One region of the Mangrovibacter phragmitis genome, then DNA from elsewhere that is predicted to be linked to it. Evidence: predicted binding sites of a transcription regulator. Region 1 holds the regulator's gene; the other holds the start of a gene.
What was found. The regulator PurR, encoded in region 1, represses purine synthesis genes. The targets are predictions, from matches to a motif close to CANGCAAACGTTTGCNTG.

Region 1 (3,835 bases):
ACAACCCTGTCGCAGCAACTACTGCGCCCATAACGGGTACCGTACTGTAACCCAGGCCTGCAGTTATTACCCCCCCACCAGCTGCAGCTCCCAGCGCATTCCCCAGATTAAAAGCGCCGATATTAACAGATGAAGCAAGGCCCGGAGCTTCACTGGCAACACGCATAACTCGCATCTGCAAAGGCGGAACCACACCAAATGTTGCAGCCCCCCAAACAATCATCATCAACGCGGCACCGGCATAGCTTTTACCCACCCAGGGCACCAGTGCCATACTGGTAATCAGTAGCACCAGGAAACCAATCAGCGTGCCTGTCACTGATTTATCCGCTAACCGCCCACTCCAATAATTCCCAATAGAAAAGCCAACACCGACAAGCACCAGCATGGCCGTGACAAACCCGGGTGTTGCGCCTGTAATAGTTTCAAGTACGGGAGCAATGTAGGTGTACAGCGTGAACATCGCGCCAGCACCCAGGACAGTTGTGAGCAGTGCTGCCAGTACCTGAGGTCGGACAAGAACCTTCAGTTCCTTCGCCACATCAGGCTTGTGGCCCTGAATGCCAGCCGGAATTGTCATAAACAAACTGAACATGGCTACCAGCCCCAGCGCACCAATCCCCAGGAAAGCCATACGCCAGCCAATATACTGTCCAAGCCAGGTTGCCGCCGGCACCCCACCGATATTGGCAATCGTCAGCCCCATAAACATCGTTGCGACAGCACTGGCCTGTTTATTCGCGGGGACAACACTGGCAGCCACCACAGCCCCCAGGCCAAAAAATGCCCCATGGTTCAGGCTGGTTATCACACGGGCAAACATCAACATGCCATAATCCGGAGCCACAGCAGAGAGCACATTACCCAAAGTAAAAATACTCATCAGAAAAACCAGGGCATTTCGCCGTGAATAACGCGACAACAACAGTGTCATCAAAGGGGCGCCAATCATTACCCCAACGGCATAGGCGCTAATCAGCATCCCGGCTGCGGGAATCGAAACATGCACACCTTCGGCAATAACAGGTAACAGCCCCATAGGTGAAAACTCAGTGGTACCAATCCCAAAAGCGCCTACTGCGAGAGCGAGTAATGGAAAATTGACTTTCATCACTACCTCAATTTTTAGCCAGCGCAAAGCAACGCAGGCACAGACAAAAAAGATGAAAACATGATGTCAGTCACACTTCGTTTTGAAAAGTGGCAATAGTGATAATAGAGTTTTGCTAAACGGTAAAGAATCAGTGCTGCAGGTAGTATCGGGGCAGAAAGGGAGAAAAACGCAACAGCCAGGCGATAGTGTATTAGTTGTCAGTAAGGCACAAAACTAACAACGCCACCGCCTGGGCAACGATAACTGTGTAAAAACAGTACAGGCCTTAATGCAGGATGGCAATCAGCGCCGTTGCAACAATCAGACCTAAGGTAATAACAGTCGTAGTCAGTGAATATCTCAATTCAGTTGGCATGATTAATTCCTTATTCCCTGTAAAAAGTGGGTGTAGATCATTTTTACACAGTTTGGCCGTAAAATCCTTAAAGATTTAGTTTGATATGTGCTTTAGCACTTCCACTTTTACTCAATATAAGACAAAATCGCACGCTGACTTATTACGTACCGGCCACTATCCCCTCCTTTTCGTTTTATGTCGCAATCCCGGCATGCTGGCAACCCAATTCGTTGCTTACAGGGATAAGCCCAGGCAAACGTTTAACCAATTATATTTCAGGAGTTTAGGGTATGGTCTGGAGTGACATCAAATGGCAACTATAAAAGACGTCGCGAAACGCGCAAACGTTTCCACTACAACCGTATCACACGTTATTAACAAAACGCGTTTTGTTGCGGAAGACACCCGTAATGCGGTGTGGGCAGCAATTAAAGAACTGCACTATTCACCCAGCGCGGTAGCACGCAGCCTGAAAGTGAACCACACAAAATCTATTGGTCTGCTTTCCACGAGCAGTGAGGCCCCCTATTTTGCTGAAATTATTGAAGCGGTTGAGAACAGCTGTTTTGCCAAAGGCTACACACTGATTCTCGGCAATGCGCACAATAATTTTGAAAAGCAGCGAGCCTACCTGTCAATGATGGCGCAAAAGCGCGTTGATGGCCTGCTGGTTATGTGTTCAGAATATCCCCAGGAACTGCTGTCTATGCTGGAAGAGTACCGCCATATTCCGATGGTGGTTATGGACTGGGGTGAAGCACGGGCAGATTTTACCGACTCTGTCATTGATAACGCCTTCGAAGGCGGTTACATGGCTGGCCGGTATTTAATTGAGCGTGGACACCGGGAAATTGGCGTGATATCAGGTCAACTGGAACGCAACACCGGCTCAGGACGGCTTTCCGGCTTCATGAAAGCAATGAGCGAAGCCGGTATCAATGTCCCTGAGTCATGGGTTGTTCACGGCGATTTCGAACCCGAGTCTGGCTACAACGCTATGCAGCAAATCCTTACCTGTCCGCAACGCCCAACAGCTGTGTTTTGTGGCGGAGATATAATGGCGATGGGGGCTATCTGTGCTGCCGATGAAATGGGGCTGCGTGTGCCGCAGGATATCTCGATTATTGGTTACGATAACGTGCGCAACGCGCGTTACTTTACCCCGGCACTGACCACGGTTCACCAGCCCAAAGATTCTCTCGGCGAGACGGCTTTTAATATGCTGCTCGACAGAATTATCAATAAGCGCGAAGAGTCCCAGACTATTGAGGTTCATCCCCGCCTTATTGAACGTCGTTCTGTTGCTGATGGCCCGTTCATGGATTATCGCCGTTAATCATCCTGCGGGAGTTGACCCGGCTCCCGCAACCACTCACTGTTCAGAGTGCCGCTATCTCCCAGATAATCCAGCACCCACTGTAAAGCTGGCGAGGCATCACTTTGCCGCCATGTCAGGCAACAGGCAGAATCGGGGTAAGGATTTTCAAGCCGCAGACTCACCCATTCACCGCGTTCAATAAATGGCTGTGCCATGTGCGCCGGCACCATGCCGATACCGATGCCCTCACTCAGGCAGGCAAAACCACACTGCCAGTCGGGTACCACTATCCGACGCTGATTACTGAGTTGCCAGGTTATCCTTTTAGGCAGTTCACGCGAGGTATCTTCCAGAACCAGAGATGGCCACTGGCGAAGTACGTCATCGCCAATAAAACCTGTCATCTGCGCAAGCGGGTGCGATGCAGCGACCACACAACGCCATGCCATGCTCCCCATATCACGAAAGCCGTACCGCCCACCGACAGGCACAGCCTGTGTCGCGCCAATCGCCAGTTCGACCCGCCCATCTGCCAGCGCATCCCACACACCATTGAACACTTCCGGCCGTACATGCAACTCCACATCCTGGAATTGATGATAAAAATCCTGCACCAACTGACGGGTTCTTGCCGGACGGACAATGGTGTCGACCGCAATAGCCAGTGAACCACGCCAGCCATTCGCTATCTGCTGGCACTGCAGGCGTGTTTCATGCATTTTTTTGATAACACTGCGACCTTCCTGTAAAAAACACCGGCCAGCGGCAGTCAGTTCTACATCTTTATGGCGGCGTTCAAACAGTTCGACCGACAGCCAGGATTCCAGTTGTCGCACTGTATAACTGATTGCCGAAGGTACACGGTGTAACTCCTGGGCAGCGCCGCTAAAACTGCCATTGCGAGCGACGGCATCCACCACTTCAAGTGCATATTCTGACCACATAACCTGCCTGCAAAAATTTTGAAAGGAATAAGCAAATTTTAGCGTTTCACAAAGATGGATGCACTTTTTACACTCACGCCACGAATTTTGTTATATCAGGATTGACCATGAGTACCTCCCGT
Region 2 (3,835 bases), 2.7 Mb from region 1:
ACAAAACGCAGCCCTTTTTGCTGGGCCTGCAGGCCGGAGAGATTTTCGAGGTCAGAAAGAAAACCGGTAAAATCAATTGGCTGGTTATCCAGTTGCACTTTACGGCGTTCAATTTTATCCATATCGATAATATCATTGAAGATATTACCCAGAGTGACAGCAGAAACATGAACGGTTTTCAGGTACTTCTCTTGTTCCGGTGTCAGGTCGGTATCCAGCAGAATACGGCTTAACCCAACAATCCCGTTCAGTGGCGTGCGCAATTCATGGCTGATAGTTGAAATAAACGTTGTTTTATCCCGGCTGGCACGCTCAAGTGCGTCCTGATAACGCTTGCGTTCAGTAATGTCACGCCCAAACCCCATCAGACCATGCCGTTTACCTACACGGTCGTAGTAAGGCACTTTACGGATTTCAAAGCAGGCTTTGCGCCCATCGGGGTAATCCAGCCATTGTTCATAGGTGAGTGAAACATTGTGGCGAAAGACCTTCTCATCTGTTTCAATCACTTTCTCTGCCGCTTCAGTGGAATACACATCGGGCGGACGCAGGCCAATGAGTTGTTTCTCACTTTTCCCGGTTAACAACTCCATCGCCCGGTTACAGCCAGAAAACTCCTGATTTTCATTGCGATAAAACACCAGGTCTGGTGATGCATCGAGAAATGAGCGCAAAAAAGAGGATTGTTGTGCCAGTTGGATCTGCGTTTGTTCACGCTCTTTTATTTCCAGAGTGAGCTGGTCAAGGACAGACTGACGTTCTTTTTCCGCCCTTTCGCGATCAGCAATCTCCTGATTAAGCTGCGTGATATTGTTTTTTAGCTGAACATTAAGCGACAAGTCGCGTTCACGCATCTCTTCCAGTTTTTCTACCAGACGTGTCAGTCGCTGCCGGGACTCTTCAATTTGTTCCACTACAACAGAGAGGAAATAGACCGCCCAGGGCGTAATCAATAACCCGAAGAAAATAGAGCGGATAACATCAATACTCTCTACCTGACCGCGCAACACCATAGTGACAGCCATCTGAACAACAATAGCCAGAACCACCAGCGCAAACGCTAATAACAATGAAAAACGCACCAGACCCAATTTCATCATCAGGTCTACATAATATTGCGCCAGCTTACGGATTTGATTCATGGAACATTCCTTAACTGAGAATTACCACCATGATACCGAAAAATGACATAACAGTATGTTTTCAGGCAAGCGCCGGTTTCCAGGGCGTCCCTAATGCGTCCCCCTGAGGGCCATGTTCAAGCAAATAGCGGTTGATTTCCACCATTCCAGTCCAGCGATTTTCACACCACAAAGGAGCAAGCAGTGTCGGACGACGCGCGCTGGCTGAAATACGGTGATAGACCACATCCAACGGTGTGTGGCGGATCATTTCACTGGCAGTATGGGTATATTCCTCAAGAGTAATCCCCGCCAGCCTGCCGGCTTGCCAGCTTTTTGCCATGATACTGCCTTTCACAATATGCAAGGGATGTAACTTAATGCCATCCACTCCAGTGTTTACCACTCTTTCGAGAGTTTCCATACAATGCTGATGTTGTTCACCCGGCAACCCCACAATCAAGTGACAACAGACTTTCAGGCCGCGCTGGCGGGCCAGTTGAGCTGTTCGCTGGTAGCAGGCAAAGTCATGGCCACGATTAATGCGATGCAATGTTTTATCGTGTGCGGTTTGTAACCCTAACTCGAGCCAGACTTCATACCCCTGAGCCGCATAACCACTTAGTAAATCCAGCACAGCTTCCGGAACACAGTCCGGGCGTGTTCCCACACATAAACCTACAATATTTGCCTGTACAACTGCCTGTTGGTACATATTACGCAGTACTTCTACCTCTGCCCAGGTGCTGGTGTATGCCTGAAAATAAGCAAGATAGCGTTTTGCACGGTTCACAAGGTGCGCCTGATCAGCGAGTTGCTCTGCAATGGAATGATATTGTTGCGCCTCATCAGCAAAAGAGGCGACGTTGCAAAACGTGCATCCCCCACGCCCGATGGTTCCATCGCGGTTTGGGCAACTGAACCCGCCATGCAAAGTCAATTTATGTACCTTTTGCCCGTAGCGGCGAAAAAGATCACCACCAAACATATTGACTAAATTCTGTAACTGCATAATTCTGTTAGGCCGCCCTTAGTAAGGGCAACAGACTGCCACTTTTCTCAACCAACGGCGATGACCTGGATCAAGCGCCCTGGCTGCCTTTATTCAAATGAATAACAATTCACAATAAACGTTTTTTCACTCACTTCGCAGACGATTACTTTTCCTTATGTGAATTTAATTTTTCGACAAAAATTCTTCACAAGCTAAAAACAGTTTCATCAATTACAAAAACAGCATCACCAGGTAAAAAATGCTGGTAGTTTAGAAAAAACCAGTGACAAATCTCATCACCCCCACAACTACACAGTGATACAGGTCACATTCCTCATAAGGTCACCCTTAGGTAAACTGAATGTAAAAAAGTTATTTTTCCATTTAATATTATATAGTTAAGTTACTTTCCATTCTTTTTTGCATAAATAAGAATGCCATTTGACCTGAGTAGCGATTCTCGCTAACTTGGAAGTCCGCTGGAAGCTTTCTCGATGAGTTCTCTGCTCATCATATTTATGCAGTAATTGAGATTCCCTCTGAAGCAAGTCCTCAACACTTGTGCACCGATGTAAAACGTCGAGTCGATAAGAGGGCGACATGCGAGGCTCGCATACTGAGTATGCACACCCCGTCGCCTGTCCCCTGTTACGCCTTAACGCAATCGGTCTCGGGAATCCCGTAGAGCCTGGGGAGGTTCACTGATATGTTGTACGATAAATCCCTCGAACGGGATAACTGTGGTTTCGGCCTGATCGCCCACATAGAAGGCGAACCTAGCCACAAGGTAGTGCGTACCGCAATCCACGCACTGGCCCGGATGCAGCACCGTGGTGCAATTCTTGCCGATGGTAAAACCGGCGATGGCTGCGGTTTGCTACTACAAAAACCCGATCGCTTCTTCCGCATCGTTGCGGAAGAGCGCGGATGGCGTTTGGCGAAGAACTATGCTGTTGGCATGTTGTTCCTTAACCAGGACGATACGCTGGCCCAGGCAAGCCGTCAGGTAGTAGAAGAAGAATTGCAACGGGAAACACTTTCAATTGTTGGCTGGCGCGATGTGCCGACCAATGAAGGTGTACTCGGTGAAATCGCCCTCTCCTCTTTACCACGTATTGAGCAAATTTTTGTTAATGCTCCCGCAGGCTGGCGCCCGCGTGATATGGAACGCCGCCTGTTTGTTGCCCGTCGCCGTATTGAACAGCGCCTGCTCAACGATAAAGAATTCTACGTTTGCAGCCTGTCTAACCTGGTGAACATTTATAAAGGTCTGTGTATGCCGGCTGATTTGCCGCGTTTTTACCTGGACCTGGCTGATTTACGTCTGGAATCGGCTATTTGCCTGTTCCACCAACGTTTCTCAACTAACACCGTACCACGCTGGCCTCTGGCTCAGCCGTTCCGTTACCTGGCACACAATGGTGAAATCAATACCATTACAGGCAACCGTCAGTGGGCAAAAGCACGTACTTACAAATTTAAAACACCACTGATCCCTGACCTGCAGGATGCCGCTCCCTTCGTAAATGAAACAGGTTCGGACTCCAGTTCACTGGATAACATGCTGGAACTGCTGCTAAGTGGTGGGATGGACATTATTCGTGCCATGCGTTTACTGGTTCCACCTGCCTGGCAGAACAACCCGAATATGGATCCTGAACTGCGTGCGTTCTTTGACTTTAACTCCATGCATATGGAGCCCTGGGATGGCCCGGCGGGG

Region 2: the regulator PurR is predicted to act here: its motif matches at 2,773-2,790, upstream of gltB (glutamate synthase large subunit).

What each region holds. Positions count from the first base shown of each region.
Region 1 is NZ_CP134782.1:1,126,465-1,130,299, reverse strand. It holds gene MPHASIOC01_RS05420 (MFS transporter) at 1-1,111, opposite strand, end outside; gene MPHASIOC01_RS05415 (YnhF family membrane protein) at 1,380-1,469, opposite strand; gene purR (HTH-type transcriptional repressor PurR) at 1,762-2,787, shown strand; gene punR (DNA-binding transcriptional activator PunR) at 2,784-3,713, opposite strand; gene punC (purine nucleoside transporter PunC) at 3,821-3,835, shown strand, end outside.
Region 2 is NZ_CP134782.1:3,836,815-3,840,649, forward strand. It holds gene arcB (aerobic respiration two-component sensor histidine kinase ArcB) at 1-1,142, opposite strand, end outside; gene MPHASIOC01_RS18650 (TIGR01212 family radical SAM protein) at 1,204-2,133, opposite strand; gene gltB (glutamate synthase large subunit) at 2,822-3,835, shown strand, end outside.